DNA from 4 places in the Pseudomonas sp. DR48 genome. Region 2 is predicted to be linked to each of the others. Evidence: predicted binding sites of a transcription regulator. Region 2 holds the regulator's gene; each other region holds the start of a gene.
The links. Region 2 encodes FliA, which starts transcription of late flagellar genes. Its sites were predicted from a motif close to CTAAAGTTTNNNNNNNNNNNGCCGNTAA; they were not measured.
Positions count from the first base shown of each region.

Region 1: the regulator FliA is predicted to act here: its motif matches at 2,112-2,139, upstream of K5K95_RS02495 (flagellar protein MotY).
Region 3: the regulator FliA is predicted to act here: its motif matches at 1,696-1,723, upstream of K5K95_RS27590 (methyl-accepting chemotaxis protein).
Region 4: the regulator FliA is predicted to act here: its motif matches at 1,226-1,253, upstream of K5K95_RS27350 (methyl-accepting chemotaxis protein).

Region 1 covers NZ_CP081946.1:536,446-539,676, forward strand. The annotation lists gene K5K95_RS02490 (argininosuccinate synthase) at 1-1,009, opposite strand, end outside; gene K5K95_RS02495 (flagellar protein MotY) at 1,139-2,047, opposite strand; gene pyrC (dihydroorotase) at 2,206-3,231, shown strand, end outside.
Region 2 covers NZ_CP081946.1:3,735,876-3,739,106, forward strand. The annotation lists gene flhF (flagellar biosynthesis protein FlhF) at 1-486, shown strand, start outside; gene fleN (flagellar synthesis regulator FleN) at 603-1,433, shown strand; gene fliA (RNA polymerase sigma factor FliA) at 1,430-2,170, shown strand; gene K5K95_RS16865 (chemotaxis response regulator CheY) at 2,337-2,708, shown strand; gene K5K95_RS16870 (protein phosphatase CheZ) at 2,732-3,231, shown strand, end outside.
Region 3 covers NZ_CP081946.1:6,114,331-6,117,561, forward strand. The annotation lists gene K5K95_RS27580 (aldo/keto reductase) at 1-825, shown strand, start outside; gene K5K95_RS27585 (hypothetical protein) at 869-1,399, opposite strand; gene K5K95_RS27590 (methyl-accepting chemotaxis protein) at 1,788-3,231, shown strand, end outside.
Region 4 covers NZ_CP081946.1:6,063,321-6,066,551, forward strand. The annotation lists gene K5K95_RS27340 (DUF1294 domain-containing protein) at 1-264, opposite strand, end outside; gene K5K95_RS27345 (undecaprenyl-diphosphate phosphatase) at 261-1,091, opposite strand; gene K5K95_RS27350 (methyl-accepting chemotaxis protein) at 1,381-3,015, shown strand; gene pnuC (nicotinamide riboside transporter PnuC) at 3,117-3,231, shown strand, end outside.

The DNA of each region.
Region 1 (3,231 bases), 3.2 Mb from region 2:
CCTGGGACGCATCGATCATCTGTTGCAGCATCAGACGCTCAGGGCTCCACCAGTAACCGGTGTAGATCAGGCTGGCGTATTTAGGCATCAGCTCGTCTTTGAGGTGAGCCACTTCACGGTCCAGGGTGATCGATTCGATCGCACGGTGAGCGCGCAGCATGATGGTGCCGCCAGGGGTTTCGTAGCAGCCACGGGACTTCATGCCCACGTAACGGTTCTCGACGATGTCGAGACGGCCGATACCGTGTTCGCCACCGATACGGTTCAGGGTCGCCAGCACGGTGGCCGGGGTCATTTCGACGCCGTCCAGTGCCACGATGTCGCCGTTGCGGTAGGTCAGTTCCAGGTACTGCGCCTTGTCTGGAGCCTTCTCCGGAGAGACGGTCCATTTCCACATGTCTTCTTCGTGCTCGGTCCAGGTGTCTTCCAGCACGCCGCCTTCATAGGAGATGTGCAGCAAGTTGGCATCCATCGAGTACGGGGATTTTTTCTTGCCGTGACGCTCGATCGGGATGTTGTGCTTTTCAGCGTAATCCATCAGCTTTTCACGGGACAGCAAGTCCCATTCGCGCCACGGAGCAATCACTTTTACGCCTGGCTTCAAGGCGTAGGCACCGAGTTCGAAACGAACCTGGTCGTTGCCTTTGCCGGTAGCGCCGTGGGAAATGGCGTCAGCACCGGTTTCGTTGGCGATTTCGATCAGGCGTTTGGCGATCAACGGACGAGCGATGGAAGTACCCAGCAGGTACTCGCCTTCGTAAACGGTGTTGGCGCGGAACATCGGGAAAACGAAATCGCGCACGAACTCTTCGCGCAAGTCGTCGATGTAGATCTCTTTGACGCCCATGGCTTGTGCCTTGGCGCGTGCAGGTTCGACCTCTTCGCCCTGACCCAGGTCAGCGGTGAAGGTCACGACTTCACAGTTATAAGTATCCTGCAGCCACTTGAGGATCACCGAAGTGTCCAGGCCGCCGGAATACGCCAGAACGACCTTGTTTACGTCCGCCATGCCATCACTCCACGGGGTTCTACGGAAAGCCGTGAAGTCTACCGGTCATACGAAATAATTTACAGAGGCGCGACAGCTTATGACGACGAAGCGACAGATTATGTCGAGCGAGCGACGATTTCAGCGGGTTCAGGAGGTCGTGGCAGCGCTGCCGGGCGTCGCGACTTGAGGCGCCACTTTCTCGGTCGGGGCGACCCGCTCCAGGCGCACCGCGACCCGGCGATTCTTCGCGCGGTTGGCGGGGCTGGTGTTCGGTGCCACAGGATAACGCTCACCGTGGAAACGCAGGGTGATCTGCGATTCCTGAATGCCATTGGCCTTGAAAAAATCCATCACCGCCAACGCCCGACGGCGTGACAATTCGCGGTTGGTCAGACGATTGCCGCTGTTGTCGGAGTGCCCGTCGAGCTCGATATGATTGACCGTCGGATCGGCCTTCATGAACTCCAGCATCACCTGCAACTGGGCCTTGCCCCGCGCATCGAGGTCAACACCTTCACCCGGGAAGCCGATTTCGGACTGTTTGACCTGTTCGAAATTCTTCGGCAGCAATTTTGCGACGCAACCCTGGTAGTCGTTGAAGGCCTTGCTGAACTTGACCGGCAACAGGCGCACCTCAGACACTCGACCGTCGCCGGAGGAATGCCGGATGACCGGGCTGCGGCCGTCCATCAATCCACTGATCAGGCGCCCGGCCTGAACTTGCGAACTGTTGAACAGCACATTGCCGCTGCCGATTCGCACCGACCCCAGGTTGATGTCGCCACGTCCCGGTTGCCACGGCGCAGCCGCTGCCAGCAGGGTCGCAGAACCGCCGCCGATCATCGCGTTGTAGGATTTGAGACGAAACGTCGCCTGCTCGCCAGCACGGCGCACGAACTCACCCGACCCGAAATCGGTGATCGGCTGACTCAGGCGGCATTCGAACTTGTCACCTTCGACCGTCCACTCGATGCTCTCCAGACGCGTCTGGAAAGTGAGCGCCATTGCGGGAAGGCTGGCAAACACACTGAGCAAGGCTAAATAACGCTGGCGCACGGGAGGCTCCACTGGCTTCTACAACAAAAAGACCGACACACGCATGTTTACGGCGTACTACTGGATATCGGAAGCTTCCTTCAAAACTTGATAGCGAGTGCCTGGAAGAGTCTTTTCCGGTAGCATTCCCCTCAGTTTGACCCGCCTGGAATCCCCTCATGTCCGACCGCCTGACCCTGCTGCGTCCCGACGACTGGCATATCCATCTTCGCGATGGTGCCGTGTTGACCAATACCGTTGCCGATGTTGCGCGCACCTTTGGCCGCGCCATCATCATGCCCAACCTGGTACCTCCGGTGCGTAACGCCGCTGAAGCCGATGGCTATCGACAGCGGATTCTCGCTGCACGCCCGGCTGGCAGTCGCTTCGAACCGTTGATGGTGCTGTACCTGACCGACCGTACCCAACCCGAGGAAATTCGCGAGGCCAAGGCCAGCGGTTTCGTTTACGCCGCCAAGCTGTACCCGGCCGGCGCGACGACTAACTCGGACTCTGGTGTCACCAGTATCGACAAGATCTTCCCTGCACTCGAGGCCATGGCCGAGGTCGGGATGCCCTTGCTGATTCACGGCGAAGTCACCCGTAGCGATGTCGACGTGTTCGATCGCGAAAAACTGTTCATCGATGAGCACATGCGTCGTGTGGTCGAGCGTTTCCCGACGCTCAAAGTGGTGTTCGAACACATCACCACCGCTGACGCCGTGCAGTTCGTCAACGAGGCTTCGGCCAATGTTGGCGCAACCATCACCGCCCATCACCTGCTGTACAACCGCAACCACATGCTGGTGGGCGGGATTCGGCCACACTTCTATTGCCTGCCGATCCTCAAGCGCAATACCCACCAGGAAGCCCTGCTCGATGCCGCCACCAGCGGCAGCGACAAGTTCTTCCTCGGCACCGACTCGGCGCCTCATGCCCAGCATGCCAAGGAAGCGGCCTGCGGCTGTGCCGGTTGCTATACGGCTTATGCCGCCATCGAGATGTACGCCGAAGCCTTCGAACAGCGCAACGCGCTGGACAAGCTCGAAGCGTTCGCCAGCCTCAACGGCCCGCGTTTCTACGGCCTGCCGGTGAACACCGATCGCATTACCCTGGTCCGCGATGAGTGGACCGCCCCAACCAGCCTGCCTTTCGGCGAGCTGACTGTCATCCCGCTGCGCGCCGGTGAAAAACTGCGCTGGCGC
Region 2 (3,231 bases):
GTGACTCACATTGATCCGGGCCAGTCGCTGGTCCAGGCACTGGAACCATTGCTGCGCAAACGCGTGGTGCTGATCGATACCGCGGGCCTGCAGGCCAGCGATCCGGCACTGCGCATGCAGCTCGAAAGCCTGGCCGGCCGTGGCATCAAATCAAAAAATTACCTGGTGCTGGCAACCACCAGCCAGAAACAGGTTCTAACGGCCGCTTATCACAGTTACAAACGCTGCGGGCTCGCTGGCTGCATCCTGACTAAACTGGATGAAACGGCAAGTCTGGGAGAGGTGTTAAGCCTGGCAATCAGTCATGAATTGCCGGTGGCCTACCTGACGGATGGCCCGCGGATTCCGGATGATTTGCATCTGCCGCGTCGTCATCAGTTGGTCAGTCGCGCCGTTAGCGTGCAAATGCAGGAAGAACCCAGCGAAGAAGCCATGGCTGACATGTTCGCTGATATTTACCACAGTCCGACCAAGCAGGTTGGCTGAGGTAGTAATGAACAGTTTTCGTACCTACATCGATGGTCTGCCATGCATTGTTCCGTTTGTGAACGCGCAGCCAGTAATGTGGCCTCCGTCTATGCAAGACAAGGTAAAGAAATAACATGGGCAGCATGCATCCCGTACAGGTGATCGCGGTGACCGGCGGCAAGGGTGGCGTCGGCAAGACTAACGTGTCAGTGAATTTGTCACTGGCCCTGGCTGAGCTCGGCCGTCGCGTCATGCTGTTGGACGCCGACCTGGGGTTGGCGAACGTCGACGTCCTGCTGGGACTGACACCCAAACGTACCCTGGCCGACGTGATCGAAGGCCGCTGTGAGCTGCGCGACGTTCTGTTGCAGGGCCCCGGCGGCATCCGCATCGTCCCGGCCGCGTCCGGCACCCAGAGCATGGTTCATTTGAGCCCGGCTCAACACGCCGGCCTGATCCAGGCCTTCAGCGACATCGGCGACAACCTCGATGTCCTGGTGATCGATACAGCTGCAGGTATTGGTGACTCGGTAGTCAGTTTTGTTCGCGCCGCGCAAGAAGTCTTGCTGGTGGTGTGCGACGAGCCGACTTCGATCACAGACGCCTACGCACTGATCAAATTACTGAACCGCGATTACGGCATGAACCGCTTCCGCGTGCTGGCCAACATGGCGCAGAGCCCGCAGGAAGGTCGCAACCTGTTTGCCAAGTTGACCAAGGTCACGGATCGCTTCCTTGACGTCGCCCTACAATACGTCGGCGCCGTGCCTTACGACGAAAGCGTACGCAAGGCTGTGCAGAAGCAGCGCGCCGTCTACGAAGCCTTCCCGCGCTCCAAGTGCGCCCTGGCGTTCAAGGCGATTGCGCAGAAGGTCGATACCTGGCCGTTGCCTGCCAACCCGCGTGGGCACCTGGAGTTTTTCGTTGAGCGTCTCGTGCAACAGACCGCAGGACCCGTCCTATGACAGCCAGTGGCTACAACCTCTACAAGAAGTCGGCACGTGACGCGCAGTACGAGCTGATCGAGCGTTACGCGCCACTGGTCAAACGCATTGCTTACCACCTGCTGGCACGTCTGCCAGCCAGTGTTCAGGTTGAAGATCTGATCCAGGCCGGCATGATCGGCCTGCTTGAAGTGTCGACCAAATATGACGCCAGCAAGGGCGCGAGTTTCGAGACGTACGCGGGCATTCGAATCCGCGGCGCGATGCTCGATGAAGTTCGCAAGGGGGACTGGGCACCACGTTCGGTCCACCGCAATACCCGCATGGTCAGCGACGCAATTCGCTCGATTGAAGCTAAAACCGGTCGTGACGCTAAAGATCACGAAGTTGCGGCCGAACTCCAATTGAGTCTCGACGATTATTACGGGATTTTGAACGACACCCTGGGCAGCCGGTTATTCAGTTTCGACGATCTGTTGCAGGACGGCGAACACGAAGGGCTGCACGAGGATGGCGCGAGTGCACATCTGGAACCGTCACGCGATCTGGAAGATGAACGCTTCCAGGCGGCGCTGGCGGACGCGATTGCCAATTTGCCGGAGCGTGAGCGACTGGTGTTGGCGCTGTACTACGACGAAGAGCTGAACCTCAAGGAAATCGGTGAGGTCCTTGGGGTCAGCGAATCCCGGGTCAGCCAGTTACACAGCCAGTGCGCGGCCCGCTTGCGGGGGCGTTTGGGGGAGTGGCGAGCGCGCTGAAGGCAGTGTGGGGACACTGCGAGCGGGACCGGTGCGGGATTAGCTGCACCGGTCGCGATTTGTTGTGCTCCAGACAGTCATCGAGTGCATTGCCGGATTGATTGAAATGGCGTGTCCAGGTGCTGGGCGCGTTTAAGACTGCTTGGAGGTCGAATTGGACAAGAACATGAAAATCCTCATCGTTGATGACTTCTCAACGATGCGGCGGATCATAAAAAACCTGTTGCGTGATCTTGGGTTCACCAACACGGTCGAGGCTGACGATGGCACTACTGCCATTCCGGTTCTCAACAGCGGCAGCATCGACTTTCTGGTAACGGACTGGAACATGCCTGGCATGACCGGCATCGATCTGCTGCGCCACGTGCGCGCCGATGAAAAGCTCAAGCACCTGCCAGTGCTGATGGTCACCGCTGAAGCCAAGCGCGAGCAGATCATCGAAGCGGCCCAGGCCGGTGTTAACGGCTATGTGGTCAAACCCTTCACGGCCCAGGCGTTGAAAGAAAAAATCGAAAAGATTTTCGAACGCATCGGTTGAGACACTGCGTCACCGGGGGAGCTATGGACACTAACGAATCTTCACAGGGCGATTTTGAATCGACCCTGAAAAAACACGCGGTCGAATTGGTCAACAGCCTTGAAAAGGGCAAGTTCGGCGACGCTGTGCAACTGATCCATGAGCTCAATCAGACCCGTGACCGCGGCCTGTATCAGGAGGTGGGCAAGCTCACTCGCGAGCTGCATAGCGCGATCGTCAATTTCCAGATTGACCCGAACATGCCGCAAGCCGAGGAAGTTTCCCAGATCACCGATGCCACCGAGCGTCTGGGGTACGTGGTCAAACTGACCGAGGCCGCCGCCAACCGCACCATGGATCTGGTGGAGAACGCCACACCGCTGGTCAACGGCCTGAGCCAGGAAGCCCAGGCATTGAGCACGGATTGGGGGCGGTTCATGCGCCGCGAAGTCGGGGCTGAAGAGTTCCGTGAACTGGCGCGCCGGGTCGACGGTTTCCTGACACGCAGCAGCGAAGACAATCGCACGGTGTCGAGCAACCTCAA
Region 3 (3,231 bases), 2.4 Mb from region 2:
GGCCCGCACACCAACGAAACGTTGATTGGCAAAGCCATTGTCGGCAAACGCGACCAGGTATTTCTGGCCAGCAAGTTCGGGATCGTCCGCGATCCGTCGAACCCCGACGCACGGGGCGTCAATGGCCGGCCGGAGTACATTCGCGCGGCGATCGACGGCACCTTGAAACGCCTGGGCGTTGAAACCCTGGATTTGTATTACCAGCACCGGATCGATCCGCAGGTGGCCATCGAGGAAACCGTCGGGGCGATGGCCGAACTGGTGAAAGCTGGCAAGGTTCGTTATCTGGGACTGAGCGAAGCGTCGGTGACCACTCTGGAGCGCGCTCACAAGGTGCATCCGATCAGCGCACTGCAAAGTGAATATTCGCTGTGGAGCCGCGATCAGGAGGAAAACGGTTGCCTGGCCGCGTGTCAGCGCCTGGGCATTGCTTTCGTCCCTTACAGCCCGTTGGGACGTGGCTTTTTGACCGGGGCACTGAAAAGCCCGGACGACTTTGCCGCTGACGATTACCGTCGCTTCAGCCCGCGCTTTCAAGGGGAAAACTTCGCCAAGAATCTGTTGCTGGTGCAGCAGGTGCAAGCCCTGGCCGTGGACAAAGGCGTGACCGCCGGGCAACTGGCGTTGGCCTGGGTGTTGGCGCAGGGTGACTACCTGATCCCGATTCCAGGGACCAAGCAGCGTAAATACCTTGAAGAAAACGTCGCCGCGCTGGACGTCAGGTTAAGCCCTGACGAGTTGCAGGCGCTGGAAGCGATATTTCCCGCACATGCCACCGCAGGCTTGCGTTATCCCGAGGAAGTCATGAAGTTGCTCGACCGCTAACAGCCATCTGGCCCACCCGTAACCCGAGTGGGCCAGTACTGCGTCAGGCCTTGCTTTTAACGCCTTTGTCAGTCGGCACTGTCGTCCCGTTGCCCTTGCCGTAAGTTTGCAGGTTCTGCAGGACGTAGATTGCCTTCTTGTATTCCGGGATCAACCCGGCAGCGTACTTGTCGCCCTTGATACTGTTGCTCTGGATGGTGTCGAGTTGCGTGGCGAAATACGCCAGGGCATTAAACTTGGCATCCGGGTCACTTTGCACGCCGAAGCGGTCGAACTTGTCACCGGCATTCATCAGCGTCATCGCCGTAATGTCGGAAATCAGCCCTCTGTCTCTCAGGAAGGCACTGAGATTGCCCAATTGTTTGGCCGATACATTTTCCGGGTCGAAACCTTTTACGTTCCGGTGGATTTTCAGCTCATCCATTTTCGCCGTATTCAGCACGTTTGGATTATTACCCACCAGCGCCAGCATTTCCCTGACTCGGGCGCTTTGAGAGACAACTTTGCCGCCGCCCGTGTTCTGAACCAGTAGTCCTGCCTTGGCGGTCCAGCCACCGGTTAGGCCGATAGTCATGAATGAACTCCCGACTGCGTGACCATACAAACTCCTTGTTTAAACCACTTTTAGTGCGGGCGAGTATCAGGCTGGCAACTAGCCACACCAACAGTTATTTGTGTTTTTTACAATTCTCGTACAATTCAGATACAAAGCCGCAACGGCCCTGTTTCATTGGCCTATGCCAACTTCCGGAAATTGGCATAGCTAACTAATCCGCATGTTTGTACGTCTTGGTTAGTTTATTTGTATCAAAACAGATACCCGCCAGCCCGAACCGTCCGTCACCTTCCCTCCTTCTTGCACGTCCGTACCTAAAGCTCGCCATCAGCAGGCCGATAGCCCGATGAAGCGCCGATTTTCATCGCGAAAACCACAATAAGAACGCTGCACAAGGACCGGTCCCATGCCCGCATTCCGCACCATCCAGGCTCGCTACACCCTGTTTCTGGTCCTGTTCATTCTTCTGCTGTCCGTGCTGACAGTCGTCGGCATCAGCCAGTTGGTCGCCCCGAAACTTCGCCACACCGAAGAACAGGTGGCCCTCAATCGCATTGCCGAAGTCGCCGAGCAAATCCAGGGCGAATTGAACAAGGTGCAGGCGCAACAGCGCAGCATCACCCAGACCATTCCCCTGCTCGACAGTGCGGCGATCGATACGGTGTTGCCCGGCCTGGTTGATCAGTACGGCGAATTGAAAGTCTTTGGCGGCGGGATCTGGCCGTTGCCTGGCCAGCGTGAGGCCGGGCGCAACAAGTTCAGCACCTTCTGGCACCGCGATGCCTCGGGCAAATTGGCAGTCAACACCTTCTGGAACAGCGACGCCGCCCCCAACTATTACGACCAGAGCTGGTACAAGGGCGGCATGCAAACCCCGCGCGGCCAATGCGCCTGGGCGGCTGCCTATAAAGATGACGCCAGCGCCGAGCCGCGCACCAACTGCGCCATGGCCATTCAGAAAAATGGCGCCGCGTACGGTGTGTCGACCATTGACGTGACCCTGGGCTTCTTCAATGACCTGATCGCGCGCAAGGAAAAAGACCTCGGCGCAGAAATGCTGATCGTCGAAGCCGATGGCAAGATCATCAGCAACAGCTCGCGGATCAGCGGGCCGATTGTGCTGAAGAACATCAGTGAACTGGCCGGCAACTCGCCCTTCGCCAGTCAAGTGAAGGCCGGCCTGCAAAACCGTGATCAAGCGCAACGGGTCGAATTCGACAACAACGGCGAAGCCAGCACCTTCTTCATGCGACCGATCGAAGGCACGCCGTGGTTCCTCGCCACCGCCCTGCCGACCAAACTGATTACCGCCCAGCGCGACGACGTGCTCAGCACCTTGAGCCTGCTGCAGATTCCGATGGTGATCCTGTTGGTGTTGCTGCAGGTCTATGCAATTCGCCAACTGATCCAACGCATGAAAATCCTCAAGGCCAACATCGACGCACTGTCCGCCGGCGACGCTGACCTGACCAAACGCATCACCATCCGTGCCGAAGATGAACTGGGCGCCATCGGCCATTCGGTCAACGCGTTCATCATCTATTTGCAGAACATGATCGGCGAAGTCACGCAAGCCACAGGCGCCATGGCGTCCAGCCTGGACAACCTGCAGCGCACCTCCGCCCACACCAGCCAGATTCTGGTGCGTCATGCCTCGGAGACCGACCAGACCGTCACCGCGATCACCGAAATGAGCTCGACCGCTGAAAGCGTCGCGCAGAACGCGGCTGAAACCGCCGCTTTCACCCAACGCGCCAATGAAAACGCCGACCGTTCGCGGGTGGTGGTCGGTGAAGCGTCCAGTAGTGTCATCGCGTTGATCGACGAAGTCGCCAGCGCCACCCATAAAG
Region 4 (3,231 bases), 2.3 Mb from region 2:
CGCGTGCAAGACGTTCTCCGGGGTGCGCCAACTGTCGGCGCGCGCCTTGCGCTTGTCACTCCAGTACAGAACGAACGCCAGCACGCTGACGATGCCGTAGGCCGCCAGGGGAATCAGCGAAACCCCGCGCAACCATAACCGCACCGAGCCGGTCAGCGGCAGCGCGCACAGGATCAAAAACACCAACAGTTTCAACTGTGGATACTGGACCCGCTCTCCCCCGGACCGGCGTCCGGGGTTGTTGCGCGCGCTGGAGTCACTCATGGCCGCGCCGCGGCCCAGTCGACCCAACCGAACTGCCAGGTGGCCAGGATGAGCAGGCCGAACACGATGCGATACCAGGCAAACGCGGCATAGCTGTGGCTGGCGATGAACTTGAGCAAGGCTTTGACGGCAATCATCGCGAAGATGAACGCGGTCACGAAGCCGATGGCGAACACCGGCAAATCCGCCGGCACGAACAGGTGACGGTATTTAAAGCCCGAATACACCGCCGCAGCCACCATGGTCGGCATCGCCAGGAAGAACGAGAACTCGGTTGCGGTCTTGCGCGACAGGCCGAACAGCAAGCCACCAATGATGGTCGAGCCGGAACGCGAAGTACCGGGAATCATCGCCAGGCACTGGGCGAAGCCGACTTTCAATGCGTCTTTCCAGGTGATCTCGTCCACGGTTTCAGCGTGCACTTCATGCTGACGCTGCTCGGCCCACAACATGATGATCCCGCCCACGACCAACGCCGTTGCGACGGTAATCGGGTTGAACAGGTATTCATGAATCAGGTTGGAAAAGAGTACGCCCAACACCACGGCCGGCATAAAGGCGATCAGCAGGTTGGCAGTAAACCGGCGAGCGCTGGGTTGCGTCGGCAAACCGGTCACCACGTCGAGGATCTTGCGGCGAAATTCCCATACCACCGCCAGGATTGCCCCCAACTGAATAATGATGTTGAACGCAATCGCCCGTTCGCCACCGAAGTCGAGCAAATCCGCCACGATGATTTGGTGACCGGTACTGGAAATGGGCAAAAACTCTGTCAGCCCTTCTACAACCCCAAGAATCAATGCCTGAAAGGCGGTCCACAGATCCATCAATCCCCCAAAGGCAATGCGAAAAGGCATGCCCCATTAATTTTTTTAAGCGTTGACTGCGCCAAGCGTAGCTGAAGTCCGCGCGCAGAGGATCCAGACACTCCGGTAAAAATCCCGTGAAAAATCAACTTGGATTCAGGTTTCTTCGCGCGGGGCCGAAATCCTATCAGACAAGCCACGATAACGCTGCCGCGTCATGAGACTTGGGTCGCATATGCCCGACAGGCCAAAGCGTGGTTGGATGCTGACCATCGTTTATTACAAGAACAAGAACCGGAGTGACAGCGTTATGAACAGCTTGCGTAATGTGTCGATCAGCCGACGTTTGTGGCTTATTTTGATCGTCTCGGTGGTGATGCTATTGACGCTGGGCGTGCTGATGCTCAAGCAGATCCACGACGACCTTTATCTGGGCAAGGCTCAGAAAACCCAGCACGTGGTGCAGACTGCCAGCGGCATTTTAAGCTACTTCCATGACCTGGAAACGGCCGGCACGCTGACCCGCGAGGCTGCACAGAAGCAAGCGCTGTCGGCCGTTCGCGGGCTGCGTTATGACCAGAATGACTATTTCTGGATCAACGATCTGACGCCTGTGATGATCATGCACCCGGCCAACCCAAAACTGGATGGCCAGAACCTCTCGGCGATCCGCGACCCGGACGGTTTTGCGCTGTTCAACGAAATGGTGGCCGTCGCCAAGGCCAAGGGCGCCGGCACGATCAACTACCGCTGGCCGAAGCCGGGTGCCAGCGCCCCGGTCGAGAAAACCTCCTACGTCAAACTGTTCGAACCTTGGGGGTGGGTGATTGGTTCGGGTGTCTACATCGATGACATGCAGGCCGAGTTCTATGGCCAGGTATGGAAGGCTTCTGTCGTCGGCCTGGTGATTGCGCTGATCATGGCATTGCTGGTGATCATGATTGCGCGCAGCATCGTGCGCCCGCTTCAGGACACCGTGAACGCCATGGCCAATATCGCCAGCGGCGAGAGCGATCTGACCCGCAGCCTCGACACCCACGGCCGCGATGAAGTCACTCAACTGGCTCGCCACTTCAATGCGTTCACCGCCAAGCTGCGAGGGGTGATCAGTCAATTGCAAGTCTCCGCCAGCGAGCTGGGCCAGTCATCCAGCGAACTGGGCAACGACGCGGCTCAGGCCCAGCAACGCAGCCAGCAACAATCCCAGCAAATGGAGCTGGTGGCGACCGCGATCAACGAAGTCACTTATGGCGTGCAGGATGTAGCCAAGAACGCCGAGCATGCGGCCAGCGAAATGCGCGATGCCGAATCTCAGGCGCAGCAGGGACAAATCAACATTGATGGCAGCTTGCAGCAGATCGACAAACTGTCCGGCACCATCGATCAAGCTGTCGAAGTGATTCGCACCCTGGCCGCTGAAAGCACACAGATTGGTAGTGTCCTGGAGGTCATCCGCTCCATCGCCGAGCAAACCAACCTGTTGGCGCTCAACGCGGCGATCGAAGCGGCGCGGGCCGGTGAGCAAGGTCGTGGCTTTGCAGTGGTGGCCGACGAGGTGCGCCTGCTGGCCCAGCGCACCCAAAAGTCCACGGCAGAGATCCAGTCGATGATCGAACGCCTGCAAAACCATTCCGAAGCAGCGGTCAAAGTGATCGGCGACAGCAGCCGCGCCTCGCAACTGACCATTGAACAGGCAGGCCTGGCCGGTGCCAGCCTGAATGCGATCGGGCAAGCCTTGCGCAACCTCAATGGCCTGAACGCCTCGATTGCCAGTGCGACCTTGCAGCAAGCCCATGTAGTGGAAGACATCAATCAGAACGTCACCCAGGCTGCTGGGTTGTCCCACAGCACGGCATTGGCGGCCGAGCAATCGAGTATGGCCAGCGTTCGGCTCAAGGACTTGAGCGAGCAGTTGAACGGATTGCTCAAGCAGTTTCGCGTATAGCAATGCGCCTGTAGCAGCTGCCGCAGCTGCTACAGGCGGTTCTACTTGGCAGCGCCTGCCGGTACAATCCGCCCCCTCTTCGATTTCCCCAAGGAACCCCCATGTCCGGGCTTGAACTGTTTGCCGCCGCCCTCGGCGTGATCGCCGTCTGGTTGACGGTCAAACAGAACCCCTGGTGCTGGCCGATCGGCCTGGTCATGGTGCTGCTTTACAGCT